Regions from separate parts of the Salipaludibacillus agaradhaerens genome, predicted to be linked through region 1. Evidence: riboswitches for the same ligand, from Rfam matches in the RefSeq annotation. Region 1 holds a riboswitch; each other region holds the start of a gene.
What was found. A riboswitch is a leader RNA that binds a small molecule or an ion and turns the genes downstream of it on or off. The one in region 1 is predicted to bind thiamine pyrophosphate.
Positions count from the first base shown of each region.

Region 2: it holds a riboswitch for thiamine pyrophosphate, as region 1 does, so the genes downstream of both, BK581_RS05250 (thiazole synthase) here and thiD (bifunctional hydroxymethylpyrimidine kinase/phosphomethylpyrimidine kinase) in region 1, are expected to answer to the same signal.
Region 3: it holds a riboswitch for thiamine pyrophosphate, as region 1 does, so the genes downstream of both, thiM (hydroxyethylthiazole kinase) here and thiD (bifunctional hydroxymethylpyrimidine kinase/phosphomethylpyrimidine kinase) in region 1, are expected to answer to the same signal.

Region 1 covers NZ_KV917378.1:1,480,355-1,486,195, forward strand. Annotated here, with positions in the region: gene BK581_RS07195 (thymidylate synthase) at 1-274, opposite strand, end outside; gene BK581_RS07200 (TIR domain-containing protein) at 255-728, opposite strand; gene thiD (bifunctional hydroxymethylpyrimidine kinase/phosphomethylpyrimidine kinase) at 812-1,633, opposite strand; TPP riboswitch at 1,724-1,822, opposite strand; gene BK581_RS07210 (NUDIX domain-containing protein) at 2,265-2,705, shown strand; gene BK581_RS07215 (GNAT family N-acetyltransferase) at 3,059-3,520, shown strand; gene BK581_RS07220 (hypothetical protein) at 3,629-3,832, opposite strand; gene BK581_RS07225 (hypothetical protein) at 4,114-5,619, opposite strand.
Region 2 covers NZ_KV917378.1:1,088,875-1,094,715, reverse strand. Annotated here, with positions in the region: gene BK581_RS05280 (DUF2536 family protein) at 1-89, opposite strand, end outside; gene mtnN (5'-methylthioadenosine/S-adenosylhomocysteine nucleosidase) at 295-999, shown strand; gene BK581_RS05270 (YrhC family protein) at 1,105-1,338, shown strand; gene BK581_RS05265 (NUDIX hydrolase) at 1,481-2,110, opposite strand; gene BK581_RS05255 (HPr family phosphocarrier protein) at 2,561-2,803, shown strand; TPP riboswitch at 2,838-2,943, shown strand; gene BK581_RS05250 (thiazole synthase) at 3,028-3,801, shown strand; gene thiH (2-iminoacetate synthase ThiH) at 4,050-5,153, shown strand; gene tenI (thiazole tautomerase TenI) at 5,150-5,779, shown strand; gene thiS (sulfur carrier protein ThiS) at 5,763-5,841, shown strand, end outside.
Region 3 covers NZ_KV917378.1:1,617,947-1,623,787, forward strand. Annotated here, with positions in the region: gene recQ (DNA helicase RecQ) at 1-1,070, shown strand, start outside; gene BK581_RS07785 (nitric oxide synthase oxygenase) at 1,148-2,245, opposite strand; TPP riboswitch at 2,335-2,438, shown strand; gene thiM (hydroxyethylthiazole kinase) at 2,518-3,315, shown strand; gene thiD (bifunctional hydroxymethylpyrimidine kinase/phosphomethylpyrimidine kinase) at 3,328-4,158, shown strand; gene thiE (thiamine phosphate synthase) at 4,155-4,817, shown strand; gene BK581_RS07805 (helix-turn-helix domain-containing protein) at 4,876-5,841, shown strand, end outside.

The DNA.
Region 1 (5,841 bases):
CAGCAGAATACTTTGCGATATTGCTAGCGTAATAACTAATAAAATCCAACTTATTGCTTCCTGATAAATACCAAAGAGCCTCAGCAAAATTGAAGATTATATTTTCTTGGCGAGATGGTTTATAACATACTCGTTCAATGGGATTCTTAATTTCAAATGAACAATTTAATCGTTCTTTACTTTTAAATCCTCTCGGATTATTCTCATACTCAGGAGAATAATAGACTTGATCCATGGTGTGAAGGTAAGCCTCTTCAAAGTGACTGAACTTCATTATTTTCTATCTCCTTTATAAGCGCATCTAATCTGTCCATATAAGAATCTTCTTCACTATAGACGATATAATTAACGTCTGAGACAGTGTGCAATCCCCTTACTAAGTATGCGTAATTCTCCAGATCTTCAAACAATAACAGGATCATTTTTTTATTAAATGCCGATGCCCATCCGATCTCAATATGGGTCCCTGGAGAGGCTGGAAGTCCTGGAAAAGCGATAAAAATGTCACAACTTTCTATTTCATCATAGTCGATTTTTGTACACTGTTCTGGCGTCATAAACTCCTTTCCCCATAATTCTCGTTTATGGGCATTATGAACCTCATATCCTAAATCCTCCAAATAATTTATTAAATCTATAAGTCGCTTTTTCATGTTAGTTTCAAGTATGGATGTCTCTTTATCTACTAAGCTTTTAAACGGAGCTGCTAAAAATATTTTTTTTCCCATATAACATGTCTCCTTACTACTGAATTTTTGATTCATAAGCTACTAGAAGCCATTCAAAGGGTTAAGTTGATGATTAGTTCGCATTATTTTAAGCTTTCATTTTTAGTCGCTTTAAGGCCATTTTTATATAAATCGTAAAAATGATGTGTTGGACCATTTCCTTTTCCAATAGCAAGTGAGTTGGCAATAGCTGTCGTCACATACTCTTTTGCTAGTTCTACCGCCTGATTTACTGGCATTCCCAGCGCCAGATTAGAGGCGATTGCAGAAGAAAAAGTGCAACCCGTTCCATGGGTGTTTTTCGTTTCAATTCTACGTGTTTTAAAGTGATAGCATGATTCGCCGTCAAACAACACATCCAAAGCATCTCCCATAGCATGACCACCTTTGACAAGAACATTTTTACACCCCATGTGGTGAATTTTTCTGGCAACAGTCTCCATATCAGCCGTATTCGTCACTTTTTCATTAGCTATTTTTTCTGCTTCAGGGATATTTGGCGTTAATATATCTGCATGGGGAATAACGACGTCAATCAACGTCTCTACCGCATTAGGATCCATTAATGGTGCGCCATTCTTTGCATACATAACAGGATCTATAACAACATTACGCGGTGAATATTCTATCAGTTTTTTGGCAACAGCTTTCATGCACTGCGGTGTCGATAACATCCCTATTTTGACAGCATCTGTCCCAATATCTTCAAAGACAGCATCAATTTGCTTCTCAATCATATCAGGCGTTACATCCTGTATATCAATGACCCGGCTCGTATTCTCAGCAACGACTGATACGATAGCACTCATCCCAAAAACTCCATGAGCTGAAAATGTTTTTAAATCTGCTTGAATTCCTGCGCCACCACTGCAATCGGAGCCAGCGATACTAAGCACTGTTTTCATATTAAAAGCCTCCTCAAATATTTTAAATAGATGCAAACAAATATTAAAAAACGCTTCCTAATAGTCATAGTAGAAAGCGCTGCAATACATACGGTTTATGTAATTGCTCCCTACGTCAGTATTAACTGTAATCAGGTTCAAAGGGTCAGGTTTTACCTTCTCAACTATATCGTTCCCCCGCAACATTAACTTTTTAATTATGTATAATAATCTGTCAATCTATATCTATTATCCTCCTATGCTCTCAGTAATGAACTTGACTCCATACTAATTTATCACCCATTTTTATACTAATTTTCTCTGTTTCTTACATTATACTACTTATACTAAAAAAAGTAAAAAATGTTTTCAAATCAATCATTTAAGTTTTTTTCCTTGAAATCCCTTTATTTTTTTCCTTTTAGAGTATAAAATAGTAAACAGTTAACAATGTCATAACTATTATTGAAGAACTGGAAAACTGTAGATAGGGTTCCGCTAGTAAATAGGTCTGTGACCGAGGTCTACATCTTTTACGTATGTAAAAGGCACCTATTGACATAAAAGGTCCGAGGGGAAAGGTTCAGTGTATTTAGTATGCGCTGTAAACCTTTCTTCTCGTTTTTTATATTTAAAAGGAGGCGTTAAGTTTATGCATCACATCGATGAATTAAGAGCTGGTGTTGCTGTTATTATTTTAAATGAAGAGAACCACGTCCTTTTGCAGAAGCGGGCTGACGTGGGGTTGTGGGGCATTCCATCTGGACATATAGAAATAGGAGAAACTGTGACAGAGGCCGCTGTCAGAGAAGTGAAAGAAGAAACTAACTTAGACGTAACAATTAAGAAGCTTATCGGTGTATATTCAGATCCGGCATCACAAGTTTTCAACTACCCTAACGGGAAATCTGTTCATTTTATTACAACTTGTTTTCTTGCAGAAATAATTGGGGGAGAACTACAATGCCATTCTGATGAATCACTTGCCGTACAATTCTATGATCCTAACAAGCTTCCACAAAACTTACTTACGATGCATCCCCGTTGGTTAAAGGATGCTCTTGCAAATTGTGATACAGCTTTTATCAGATAATAAACATCATCTATAACTGAATGAATCTCATCATTGAAAATAAAATAGAAAGTTCAAATAATGAATGTGACTTCACTTCAGACTGCGCTTCCTCCTCAGGAGGGCGCCGCCTTACGTTTCAGTGACTTTTTATCATCCGCATATAATGAAATCTATTTCATATTAGACGTGTTATACTTTAAAAACCTCATTATGAAATCGCTGTAAAAAATAACTGTCAGCATTACTACATTGTGGACTAAACCTTATATTAAGAAACTATGATTAAAAACAAGCAACTATTTACAAAAGAAGTTATATTCTTTTATTTCTACTCAATTATTAAAGAAACACACTATGGAGGAGGCTTTGCAATGACTAAAAGCATAACGTTTCGAACTGCCAAAGAACAGGATTTGCCTAGAATTGTGGCCATGCTTTCAGACGATGTATTAGGTAGGCAAAGAGAGCGAAACGAGCACCCCCTTCCCGAAAGTTACCTTAAAGCATTTCATGCTATTACAACCGATCCAAATAATGAATTAATTATAGCTTGTATAAAAAATGACATTATCGGGGTTATGCAAATCACATTTACCCCATATATAACGCATCAAGGGGGATGGAGAGCCACTATTGAAGGGGTTAGAACTGACGCATCAACTCGAAATAAAGGTGTAGGGACAGAACTTATTCACTGGGCTATAAAGCGCGCAGAAGAAAGGAAATGCCATTTAGTTCAATTGACAACGGATAAACAACGTCCCGATGCTCTGCGCTTTTATGAGAAGCTAGGTTTTAAAGCTACGCACGAAGGTTTAAAACTGAAGCTCTAATATGTAGTTGATTAAACATACTAACTTATAATGTCAACTCTACACCTAACAAACAAGAGGTATAATGGTTTACAATACCATACTCTCAGTTAATTCACATAAAAATCGTCAACGCATAAAAAAGAAATAAAGAATAGTAAATACGAGCGCTGGTACGAACGTGACCACATATATACTTGATAAGATAATCATACGATTTTTAGTATGTTTTCGATAGTTTTTGTCTTCTGGTTTCATGCCGATCATCAATGTTGCCACTAAAGCCCCTACACAAATAACAGCACTTATCAAAATGAGAGGAAAATGAGGCATTTCCCTACCTCCTTTTTTCATGTTATTAACTCTTTATACTTTAACATACTATCTCTTTTCTTTTCACCAACATGAGGTATCTAAAGACATTATCTTTTCAATGTCATCGGTATTCCAAAACAGCCCTGTTTCTATATTAAGCACGTACTTTATAGAAGTATTACTGTACGCGTATTTCACACGAAAAACGGTGTTCTCACATAAGTTTATACTTACGAAGAACACCGACATTCACAAAAGTACTGTCACTTTCTGCAACATATATTAATTTAATGAGACATTTATAAGAATAATATAGACAAAAGCATACCTGCTAATCCTAAAAGCGTTAAAATATACACAGGCAGTTTTGGCATGTTACCGTCATTCTCCATCGCTTTACCAAACATGTAAAAGACAAATGGATGAATCAAGAATGTCATGGAGAAGGTAAATGTAACTAAACCTGCTGCTTCTGAACCAAACATGCCTTCTTGAATAGCCGCAAACAAACCGAAGTGAGAAATAGCTGATGCTTTTGCCATCGCGCTAAATTCTAAGGACATAGAGCTAAAGCTTAATGCTATTAACCCACCGAATATAGCAATTAACTGCCAACCGAAACCAAATTGTAATAGTCCTTTTACCTCCTCACGGTCATTCATTCCATTACAGCGTTTTAAATTTTTAAGTCCAATCACTAGTAATATAGCTCCTACAATCATTAAAATAACAGACGGTACCATGAGAAGTGCACCACGATCTGAGCTCATCGCTAATATAGAAAACACAAATATGTGCATAGCAAAAGGGATATTTACGAGCATGGGTGCTCGATTTGCTGCTTTCTTGCCAAGATCCCCTGCCGTACATGCCCCAGTCAATCCTGTATGAGAGAGCGCGCCTGCCATTCCTGGAGCCAGATTCCTCACATTCGCAGTCCCTGCAACATACATAAGTAATGCAATACCACCAAACATCCAGAAAATTTGACCGAAGAAACCATACCCAAGAACAGCGTTAGCATTCTCCATCGCGAATGCTTCCATAATTCGCGAGCCACCAACCATAAAATTCCCGGCTAAGACGACAGGAATTCCTGCAAAAAGCAGCGCTTTAATGGTAGGTCCAAAACTGTAACTATAAAAAAGGGCACCAATAGCTGTGGCAATTAACATCGCAAAGAAAATTTGTGGTAAGGCGACTAGGTCTTGTATAGCTAATGATAAATAATATGTTATTAATGAAATACCTATAATGATCGCGATTTCTAGTGCGCCTTTTTTAATGTACATCCGCTTATCAGTATATATTGCCTTATTATCTATTAAAACGATGGCCCCAACTAAACCGAGATAAGCGAGAATCGCATAATAGTCTCCAAGCGGTGAAGAATTCAACCCTAAAATGAGGCGAGACACTGCTTCAATACCTAACAATAAGAAAAAAGAACGGATAATAAACACGAGTTGAGTCCGTGTTGTCCCTAAAACCACTTCCTCTTCAGAAGGAATAAGTAATTCCGCATTAGACAATTCTTTATTTCCAAATATTTTCCGTATTTCTTGTCCTCCAACAAAAAATGTCACAATTAATGCGATATTCGTTGTTTTCGATAAAAACTCAATAACAGGAAACTCTCCTAAGCCTGGTGTCGCAACACCACTTGATTCTAAAATAAACCCCATCGCTAAACCAAATATAACGATAAGCAAAATAGGTGAGTAACGTGTACCTGCTACTACTGTTCTCGAAATAAGTATCATAGGTACTAACATAAATAACGTCAGTAAAAAATGATTTAACATTTGCAAACTACTAATTTGTTCTTGTAAAATACCAACTTGTTCAATAATCCCTTCCACGACACTCTCTCCTCTTCCATACTTTGTATAAGTCTTCACAAAAACCATACTCCTATTTGATAAATATGTAAATCTCTCCTGTCACTTTGACACTCAAGCGTCATAAAGATAACGCTTACACACTATGTAATGACTTTTTCTTTTCAATAGCATTTACATTTCCGT
Region 2 (5,841 bases), 390 kb from region 1:
TTTTTAGTAATATACTTTTCTAACTCAATAAGCGAACCAGATTCAAAAAATTCCACTTTATCTTTTAGACTATCGGGTTGAAAAATCATGTTTATTCTCCATTCTGAAACTAATATATGTTTGATTATATAGTAGCAAATATGAACGATTTTAAAAAGAGAAGCTATATCGGTATTTTCCAATGTATAAAAAACTTTAAGTGAGAAAAATAAGGTGTGACGTAAAATGACTTGTTCAGTTGTAGAGCATCATATATGATATAAAGGGATGATAGTGAAAAGAAAGGATGTTAAAATGCGGATTGGAATTATAGGTGCCATGGAAGAAGAAGTAGAATTGTTAAAATCGAAAATGACAATAGTTGATGAAGCGGTTATTGCCGGTTGTGAGTTCTTTTTAGGCCGGCTAAATAACGTTGAAATTGTGTTGTCAAAATCTGGTATAGGTAAGGTGAACGCAGCAATAAGTACAACGTTAATGAATCAACTCTATTTTCCAGATATGATTATTAATACAGGGTCAGCTGGAGGTTTCCATCAAGGGATGGCTGTAGGTGATATCGTTATTTCGACTCAGGTTCGTTACAATGATGTAGATGCAACCGTCTTTGGTTATGAATTTGGACAAGTTCCGCGTATGCCCGCCTTTTATGAACCAGATGAAAAACTTATTGCTGTAGCAGAAGAGTGTGCTTCAGAAATAGGTGTACAATCAGCGAAAGGTCTTATATTATCAGGCGATTCTTTTATGAGTGATCATGATAGAGTAGAGGATATTCGTCAACGTTTTAACAATCCTTATTGCTCTGAAATGGAAGCTGGAGCAATTGCTCAAGTGTGTCACCAATTTCAAACCCCTTTTGTTATTATTAGATCTTTATCTGATATTGCAGGAAAAGATGCAAAAGTATCGTACGATCAGTTTCTCGTTAAAGCGTCAGTCCATTCAGCCAAAATGGTTATGCTAATGCTGGAAGAATTACGGTGTTCCCAGAAGTAAAGGCGTAAAATAATAGAGGGAAAAATTACAAGAGTAAGCGACTGTTTTGTCATGTTATACTTAATCTAGTTTAAAACAATCTTGAAGTTGATTGAGGTGAATAGCATGACAGACAGTCAAATAAAGCAATTGAAAGATAAAGTTGACGATTACCGTCGCTTTGCTTTTATATTAATTGCCCTTTCTGGTTTTTTGATGATCGGTACTGTTTTGCCCAAACAAGCAGTAATGTCACAAGGTTGGCTGTTAGCAGCTGTAGGTGGATTGTTAGTCTTATCGGTTTCCCTACATGGTGTAGCAGTTAAAACGCAACAGTTGCTCTTGAAGGAAGAGGACTAGCTTAATAAATAGATAGATCCTACCACGAGTTTATCCTTCATAAAGGATAGACTCGTTTTCATAGTTTTTAATCCATTGTACGAAATGCTTTTTTGAGTCAGTAAATAATTTAGTTGATTGCTACCGTTTAGGATATAGTTAGTTACGTATTAGCTTCTTTTATCTCGTCAAGTACATGTGTTAAAATTCTCGCAGTCAACCCCCAAATGATATGGCCATTATAGTTATAAAAGTGTTCTGTAACGTAACCTGTGCGCCATTTGTAATTTTCTCCTTCTGGAATAAGATGATAAGGAAAGCTGTTATCAGGCTTTAAACTTAATCTTATATAATGTTCTTCTCGTGGTAATACTAGTAATTCACTTACAGGTGCTATAATAATATCTTCCACCTCTTTTTTACTCACTTGGAAGGTTGCTTCTGAAGAGATAATACCTGAAAAAGGATAAACGATTAATTTAAAAGGTGTGACGATATAGTCAAGTTCCCCCATTATACTCACATTATTTTCTTCTATTCCTAATTCTTCGGTTAACTCTCTCACAGCGGTTTCCTTGAGAGAGGTATCACCCTCTTCTACTTTTCCCCCAGGAAAACAAATTTCCCCTGGCTGAGAAACATGTTGTGATCGAATTTGAAATACAAGATGTAGTTCATTGTCCCGTTCGATAAATGGTACTGTAATAGCAGCTGAAACAAAATTATTCATGTCTAATAACTTTGCTTTCTTTTGTCTAAAATGTTCTCTTAATGATTGAGGCATGAGTTCCATGTTGATAAGTCATCCTTTCATTCAATTTATCAGAGATAATCGTCCGTAAAACCCCCGCTTCAAAAATGAGAGGGGAGATAAATATATTTAGCGGTAGCTAACGGCCGCTAGAGTCCTGATTGACTCAACTACAAATTGGTGGGGAAAGAACCAATACACCCACTGATTAAAGGTTCGTTTTATGATAGGAGAGGAAAACTGCGTTATTATCGCTTATCAAGGAAAGTGTAAGAAATCTCATGAATGAAGGAGCGATGTTTATATTTGTCAGTCACTGGGTGGGAATAAAAGTTATAACAGAAAAATTCCTCATACATATGGACTTATTAATGTCATCATATCAAACTTTAGCTGAGAAAGGGTTAAATATTAGATACAATTGGAAAATTCCACTTGGCATCTGGGCAAATTTTGGATATAATGTGAGCAGAACAGAACGGAGGTGTAAGGATGAAGTTAACAGTTAAAAAGCCTATTTTTGCTGAGTCTGCAAGCTTTTTTGTCAACCAAGCCAGTCAAGTCTCCGGAAAGGTTATTATAAAAAAAGATCACTGGGTGATTGATGCAAAAAGTCTTTTAGGTGTTTTGGCATTGTCTCTCCAGCCGGGACAAGAAATTGATTTAGAGATGGACGAGTCAGAAAGTAGTCAATTTCTAAAAAGAATCACTGAAGAAGATCTTTTTGAACAGTAGAACTTATTTTTTTTTCCATACTTAAATGAATAGATTTACTAGCTAGGGGTGCCGTTCTACAGGACGGCTGAGAGGAATTTTTCCAACTCTTTGAACCTGAAATGGGTAATACCAGCGGAGGGAAGCTTAATAGACGTTAGTTTAAGAGTTTAATGTTTATTTAAGCGCACCTTTTTGCAAGGGCGCTTTTTTTAATGCAGTAAATTAAGGATGGTGATATAACGATGACGAATGAAGACACGCTAATTATTGGTGGAAAAAAACTTAAGAATCGTTTGTTTCTAGGCACGGGCAAGTATGGGGATCATCGTGTTATGGAGGAAGCGATTAAGCATGCAGCTACTCAAGTTGTAACTGTAGCAATGAGACGGGTGAATTTTGAAAACGAGGAAGAGGATATCGTTAGATTAATACCAGATAATATCATACTGATGCCTAATACGTCAGGTGCTCGAACTGCGGAAGAAGCAATAAGAATCGCAAGGCTTGCGAGAGCTTCTGGCTTAGGAAATTGGGTGAAGATTGAGGTCATTTCAGATCAGAAATATTTATTACCTGATAACCAGGAGACGTTAAAGGCGACAGATACTTTAGTAAAGGAGGGATTTGTGGTCCTACCCTATATGAGTCCTGATTTGATGGCAGGTAAGAGAATGATAGAAGCGGGAGCCGAAGTTGTTATGCCCTTAGGATCACCAATAGGGTCCAATAGAGGACTCCGTATGAAAGAGATGATCCAAATGATGATTGATGAATTGTCAGTACCAATTATTGTGGATGCAGGTATTGGAAAGCCATCAGAAGCTGCAGAGGCGATGGAAATGGGAGCTGATGCTGTTCTTGTTAATACGGCAATTGCTACAGCAGGTGATCCAGTTCAGATGGCGCGAGCATTTGATTTAGCAGTTAAAGCAGGGAGGATAAGCTATTTATCAGGTTTTGGCTCTACCTCTTTAAAAGCTCAAGCTTCGTCACCATTAACAGGGTTTTTAGATTAAAAAATTATCGCTCCCTGTAAAAATGAAGAGGCAAATATGAGATTAAGCTATATGAACGGCAGAATTGAAATCTTAACGTGAACAAGCCTAACGTGCTATATCGTCTCTGCACACACTCTAAAAAGGCATCCAGTAAAAGATGATGCCCCGAAGGATCAGCTGACTGTCTGAAGAGCTAATGGCGAAAAACATTTAGTGGTATGTATTGTGAAAATGGCTCTTAAAAAACAGGAGAGAGGAGACATATTGTGAGTTTTTATGACAAACTACAACACTTAAAAGGGTTGCCTATCGCTGATCATCTCGCATCAATATCTCCCAGTGAGATTGAGACGATTTTAACTAAATCAAGAATAGATGAACATGATTTTTTAAAACTTCTGTCTCCTGCGGCAGAAGCGTACTTAGAAGTTATGGCTCAGAAAGCACATCAGTTAACTGTTCAGCATTTTGGTAAAACGATGTTGCTTTTTCAACCATTATATTTGTCTGACTACTGTGTGAATATTTGTAAATATTGTAGTTTTAGTGTAGATAATTCTTTTCCTCGAAGACGTCTGACGATGGATGAAGTAAGAAAAGAAGCAGAGATCATTTCCGATAGAGGAATTCAACACATTATTTTATTATCTGGAGAGTCTAGAAATCATTCTTCAGTGGCGTATTTAATAGAAAGCATGTCAATTTTAAAAGACTATTTTGCGTCTATCTCAATTGAAATTCAACCGATGGACACGTTAGATTATCAGAAATTAGTGAAAGCAGGGATAGATGGTGTTACCGTTTATCAAGAAGTTTATGATGAGAAGGTTTACAGTGAGATTCATACTGCTGGACCAAAAAGAGATTTCCGTTATCGTTTGCAAACACCTGAACGGGCAGCAGCTGCTGGTATGAGGACAGTCAATATTGGTGCTTTACTTGGGCTTGATGAGTGGCGAAAAGAGTGCTTTATAACAGGGCTCCATGCAGCATACCTTCAACAAACCTTTCCTGAAACAGAAGTAAGTGTCTCATTTCCTAGGCTTCGCCCTCATGCAGGAAGCTATAAACCGAAAGTGATGATTACCGACAAACATTTAGTTCAAGCTATTGTGGCAGCAAGATTATTTTTACCGAGGGCTGGCATTACCCTTTCTACAAGAGAGCGAGCAACATTGCGAAATAATTTGATTCCACTTGGGGTTACAAAAATGTCAGCAGAGTCCTCGACAGTAGTAGGCGGATATTCTGAACCTGATGTTACACAAAGTCAATTTGACATCTCTGATGAGCGATCTGTGAAAGAAGTCAAAGAACATTTACAGCAAGCCAATTATTCACCTGTAATGAAAGACTGGCAGCTTATATGAAAAAGACATTAATAAATAACGAGATCCATGTCATTTCAAATGGGAAAATGCCGTTAACAAAATTTGTGGAAAAAGCTACTTTAATTGATTCGTATGTTGATTACTTTCATTTAAGAGAAAAAGCAACTTCAGCGAAGGATCTGTCTCACTGCATAGATCATATGCTGCAAGCGGGCATCCAGTTAGACAAGATTATTGTAAATGATCGTGTTGATGTCGCTCTGACAAAGCAAGTAAAGAGGGTTCAGCTTAATTACCAAAGTATTGATACGGCGGATGTTAAGCGAACATTTCCCACTTTACATGTAGGGAAGTCTGTTCACTCATTAAGAGAAGCGATGAAAGAGGAAGAAAACGGTGCAGACAGCATCATGTTTGGCCACATTTTTGACTCTCCATCAAAAAGAGCTCTTTTACCTCGTGGTCTGACCTCTTTACAAGAGATAACTAAAGAAGTGGCTATTCCTGTTATTGCTATTGGAGGGATTAGACCAGATAATGTAAAGAAGGTTTTTTACATGGGGGCAAAAGGTGTTGCGGTCATGTCCGGGATATGGGAGAGTGCTGACCTGCTTTCAGCTGTCAAAGATTTTAGGAGGAGGATGCCACATGCTAGTACACATTAATGGAAAAGAAGAAGAACTGCCACGAGGCATGACGGCAGAAGAATTACTTGATTATCTCAAAT
Region 3 (5,841 bases), 140 kb from region 1:
AACAGGAATACGGAAAGCTACAAGCAATGGTTAATTATTGCCACACGGAAAATTGTTTACAATCATATATCCTTCATTATTTTGGTGATAGCGATGCCGCTCCTTGTGGTCAATGCTCCGAATGTGTGGATAACCGTGAAACCGTCGATGTAACGCGAGAGGCTCAAATGGTGTTTTCTTGCATCAAGCGTATGAATGAACGATTTGGTAAAACGATGGTTGCCCAAGTTCTCGTAGGATCAGCTAACAAAAAAGTAAAAGACTTCTCGCTACACACATTATCAACATACGGGCTCATGAAGGACCGGACACAAAAAGATGTGAGCCAATTCATTGATTATTTAACAGCGTCTCAGTTTTTAAAAATGAGTGGTGGCGCTTATCCTGTTCTTCAATTGACTGAGCATGCCGTTCCAGTGTTAAAAGGAGAAACACCTGTGACTAAAAAAGAAATACGGCAGCCTGTGTCAGTGGATACGAAAACACATCCGCTCTTCCATACATTGCGCGAACTGCGGCTTGCACTGGCAAAAGAGCACAATGTTGCACCGTATATGATTTTCTCCGATAAAACGCTCAACGATATGTGCGCTCAGCTCCCTGAAACTGCAGCCCAACTGCTTGACGTTAAAGGCGTTGGGAAGATGAAAGTAGACAGTTACGGTGAGCCTTTTCTTCAAGCTATTCAAGACTATGTGGCAGCCCACCCTGACGAAAAAGAAAACACTTTTAGTGGAAGTGGGGACGGGGTTGGTACGATTAAAGATAAGACACCGAGTTTTGAAAAAACAATCAGCCTTTTTAAAAACGGTCATACAGTTGAGGAGATTGCCGAATTACGTCATATAAAAGAAACAACTGCAAAAAGTCACCTTTTACAAGCTGCTGAAGAAGGCTACGATGTAGATTTTTCTTCTCTCGTAGAAACGGAACATCTCCAATTGATCGAAGAGGCTGTAGATCGCATCGGCCTTGAAGATGGCCTAAAGCCTCTAAAAGAAGCTCTTCCAGAAGAAATCGATTATTTTACATTAAAAGTATATATTCAAGAGTATCTCATCCACTCTTAAGATAGAAGCATAGATTATGTCATTATCAAATCCAATCGGCGACTAAGTTAATGCCGATTGGATTTTTGTATAAACAGCTATTTTAGACAGCCATCTTCCTGAAAAAGCGGCTCTTGATAGTGAAAATTAGGTGATACAAGCTCGTCTTTGTAGTCTTGATGAAAAATATGGGTCGTAGCTGGAGATAGAGGTGGTATGAGCCAGCTCCATGTTCCTGTAAGGGGTCTACCGCTCGCTTTCTCACGCTTTTCAAATTGCTTGAACTGCTCAGCAGCCGTGTGATGATCGACGATACTGACACCTTTTTTTTGAAAGGAATGCAGCACGGCACGATTTAACTCTACTAATGCTTTGTCTTTCCATAACGATGAAGCCTTTGTCATATCAAACTCTAATTTCTCAGCCACGATAGGTAATAAATTATATCTTTGTTCATCAGCAAAGTTCCTCGCGCCGATTTCAGTCCCCATATACCAGCCGTTGAATGGCACTGTTGGATATTCGATCCCACCAATTTCAACCATCATGTCAGTAATAGCTGGCACGGCGTACCATTCTAACTGTAAGTCATTTAATTTATCTGTATCCGGGTGACTAATCGGCACTCGAAGTACCTCGTCCTCAGACAAATCACGCCATCTCACACTGCCATCACCCAATTTAATCACCAGTGGCAGAACATCAAAAGCTGATCCCTCTCCACGCCATCCTAGTGATTCGCATAAAGCTGTGAATGACTGCGACGCTGGATCACCTATTATATGTGGTCCGGCCTCATAACCTGCATAACGAACAAGCTGATGGTTGAGTATTCTCACAGGCTCTTCACCGTGTTTTCTTGGTGCAAAAAAGGTCATCATTGGTTTGATTTTACCACCGTTAGTTGCTAAGTGTAGATGTGTCGTTAATTCGTTAAAAACCGCTTCTTCGTCAGTACACAAACGGGCATCACGTACAGTAAGTGTATGCCAAAACAGACGACCGATACACTTATTAGCGTTTCGCCACGCCATTTTAGCCCCATGCTCTAGCTCTGTAAACGTATGTTCATAAAAATTCGTCTCTTGAATGTCTTGTTTTATCGTCATAAGACGCTCTTCTATTTTGTCCTCCATTCCTAACTCTTGATAGCATGTCCGAACAAACGCTTCCGCTTTTTTGAATAAATTTGTCATGATTGCCCTCACTTTTGTTATACTTTCTCAATTTTTTTGTTCCTCTAATTATTATTATGATAGTATAGAGATGATAGAAAAAACAATAGTTTAACCACTAGGGGTGCCTTCGGGCTGAGATAAGCGATTGCTTAATCCCTTTGAACCTGATCTGGAACAGCATGCCAGCGTAGGAAAGTGGAACGACTCTTTTCACCTTTCGTTCTGCGCGAACGGTTTTTTATGTTTCATTTTACTTCTAAAAGATGTAAAATAAGGAAAGGGGTTAGAAGATGTTACCTGTTAATGAATTACGAAACATTATTCAAGAAAAATCTCCGCTTATCCACAACATTACAAATGTGGTGGTAACAAATTTCACAGCAAATGGCCTTTATGCCCTCGGTGCCAGTCCTGTTATGGCATATGCTGAAGAAGAAGTAGCCGATATGGCCAGTGTGTCACAAGCGTTAGTCATTAATATTGGCACGTTAACTAAACCGGTTGTTAATGCCATGCTACTTGCTGGTAAAGCAGCAAATAAAGCGGGCGTTCCTATTATCCTTGATCCAGTAGGTGCTGGGGCGACACCTTATCGAACAGAAACGGTCCAACGATTATTAAACGAGCTTGATATTACGCTTATACGGGGTAATGCTAGCGAAATTGCTAACCTTTCAGACGAGAATGTCAAAATGAAAGGCGTCGATTCTACTGCTGAAGTAACTGATGCGGCTGAGATTGCAAAAAATGTTGCATTAAAATGGAAAACCGTGACGGCACTTACCGGAAAAACAGATGTCATTACCGATGGTCACATAACGTACACCGTTGAAAATGGTCATGCTCTTCAATCCAAAATTACGGGAGCTGGTTGTTTATTAAGTGCTGTCACAGGTGCTTTTATCGCTGTCCATGATAATGTCGTCGAAGCTGCCGCCGCTGCCATTGGCTTTTATGGGGTAGCCGCTGAACATGCTGCAACACGTCGTGACAATATGGGGCCTGGCCATTTTCAAATGCACTTTCTCGACGCCCTTTATGACTTAAAACCAGAAGATATTGAGCAACTCATCTCGATTCATTCTTAGGAGGACAACATAATGTTACCTAAAGCTCTTACGATTGCCGGCTCTGATAGCGGAGGCGGAGCGGGTATTCAAGCGGACCTTAAAACCTTTCAGGAACTTGACGTGTTTGGTATGAGTGCGATTACTGCCATTACCGCACAAAACAGTCAAGGTGTCAGCGGGGTGTATCCTGTCCCACCCGAAGGTATCTCGCAACAGATTACAGCTGTGGCGGATGATATTGGTGCTGATGCGGTTAAAACCGGCATGTTATTTGACGAACCGACGATTAAAATCGTTGCTGAAAAAGCCGCTAATTATAATTGGACAAATTTAGTTATTGATCCTGTCATGGTATCTACATCAGGAGCGAAACTTCTCCAAGACGATGCCATTGAGGCACTTAAAACACAACTATTTCCGTTAGCAACAATTATTACGCCAAACATTCCTGAAGCTTCAGAAATTACTGGTCGCTCCTTAACCACTTTGGAACAACGAAAAGAAGCAGCCAGAATGATGTACGAGATGGGAGCTCGTGCCGTATTAATTAAAGGCGGTCATCATCTTGATGAAACTAAAATTGTTGACCTCTTGTATGATGGAACGACTTATGTTTACTTATCAGTTCCACGACTCAACACCCGTCATACCCACGGGACTGGCTGTACATATGCCGCCGCAATTACAGCTCATTTAGCTAAAGGTCTCCCTTTAATAGACGCTGTTAAAGAAGCGAAGACATTTATCCATGTAGCGATTAAACATGGTTTTGCTGTTGGCAAAGGGCCTGGCCCGACGAATCACGCTGCCCCACGTTTCTACAATGAACCATTACATGAATTGGAGGTGATCACTGAATGAGCGTGTACACACAAGATGACGTCAATTCTCGCTTACGTCTTTATTTCATTTGCGGTAGCACGAATGTGAATCGTCCACTTCCAACAATTTTACGAGAAGCGATTTCAGGTGGTATTACAATGTTTCAATTTCGCGAAAAAGGTACAAACAGTCTGACTGGGGACAAAAAACTGGCATTAGCCTGTGAATTACAAGCGATTTGCCAAGAACATCACATCCCCTTTATTATTAATGACGATGTAGCATTGGCTATTAAGCTTAATGCAGATGGCATCCATGTGGGACAAGGTGATGAAAGCGCCGCTTCCGTTCGAGAGAAAATTGGGAGAGACAAGATTCTTGGTGTATCTGCCAACACGTTAGCCGATGCAAAACAAGCCATAAAAGACGGGGCAACCTATATTGGGACTGGTCCTATGTATGAGACCTCTTCAAAAGATGATGCAGATGACGTATGTGGACCTGAGAGAATTAAAGAATTCCGGCAAAGAGGGTTGACTATTCCTATCGTTGCCATAGGTGGCATCACAGCTGATAACACTCCTCCTATACTAGCAGCAGGTGCCAACGGCGTGTCTGTCATTTCGGCCATAGCCGGGGCATCCTCACCAGCTGAAGCTGCCGCTAGATTCAACAAAGCAATTGTTAACAAATTTTAATACTACCAAAAGTTTCGTGTGAAAACATATCATTAAACAACGTTAGGAGGGGATTTTATTGGATATTGGCAAAAGAATTAGGTTTTATCGGCAATTAAAGGGACTTACACAGACAGATTTGTGTAAAGGCATCGTCTCACCTTCTCATTATAGTAATATAGAAAGTGGACGATATGACGCCTCCTACGATATACTAAGGTTGCTAGCGTTGCGTTTAAAAGTTCCTACCGATTACTTCACCCATCATGATCATTACTCTATGCGAGTGGAAAAATTATTAGGTGCTTACCAACTTTCGTTAGAGAGCTCTTTAGCTGATGCAGAAGCTTTTCACACTAAACATGAACAAGATTTTGCATTTATTCCGTCGTTAGAGCAAGAATTACAATACCTTTTAATCCAATGTAACCACGCTTTAAGAAGATTTGATCTAGAAGAAGCAGATAGCATTTACAAACATATTTCTTTTTACATGGAAGATTTTGATGAAAAGAATCTATCAAAATCAACGCGTTTTCATTACCATTTTATTAATGGGCTTAAGTATTATTTAAGCGGGGACTACTCTAAAAGCTATTATTATTATTTAAATGCTTTAAAACATGTTTCTCGTGATATGGATACAGCTAAAACGAAATTCAACTGTGCTCAACTTTTTTATGTAATGAATGATTATTATCGTGCTTTATTTTATATCAATGAAGCGAAGGAAATTTTTGAGAATGTCAATCAGATTTCTAAAACAATCGATTGCCACACGGTAAAAGGACAGATTTTGATAGAATTGAAAGAATATGATCAAGCACATCATGCGCTAAATAAAGGATTGTCGATTGCCCGTGATCACAATTATGTGAGAGAAGAAGCGGATTTACTACATACACTCGGCATGCTTCAGGTGGATGAAAAAGATTATCTTTCTAGTATTGCATCTTTTAAACAAAGTCTTGCTATAAGAGAACGAGAGATTAAGAAGAACAATGGCAATTTCGTGCCTAACCATAGCTACTATTCATATCACTGG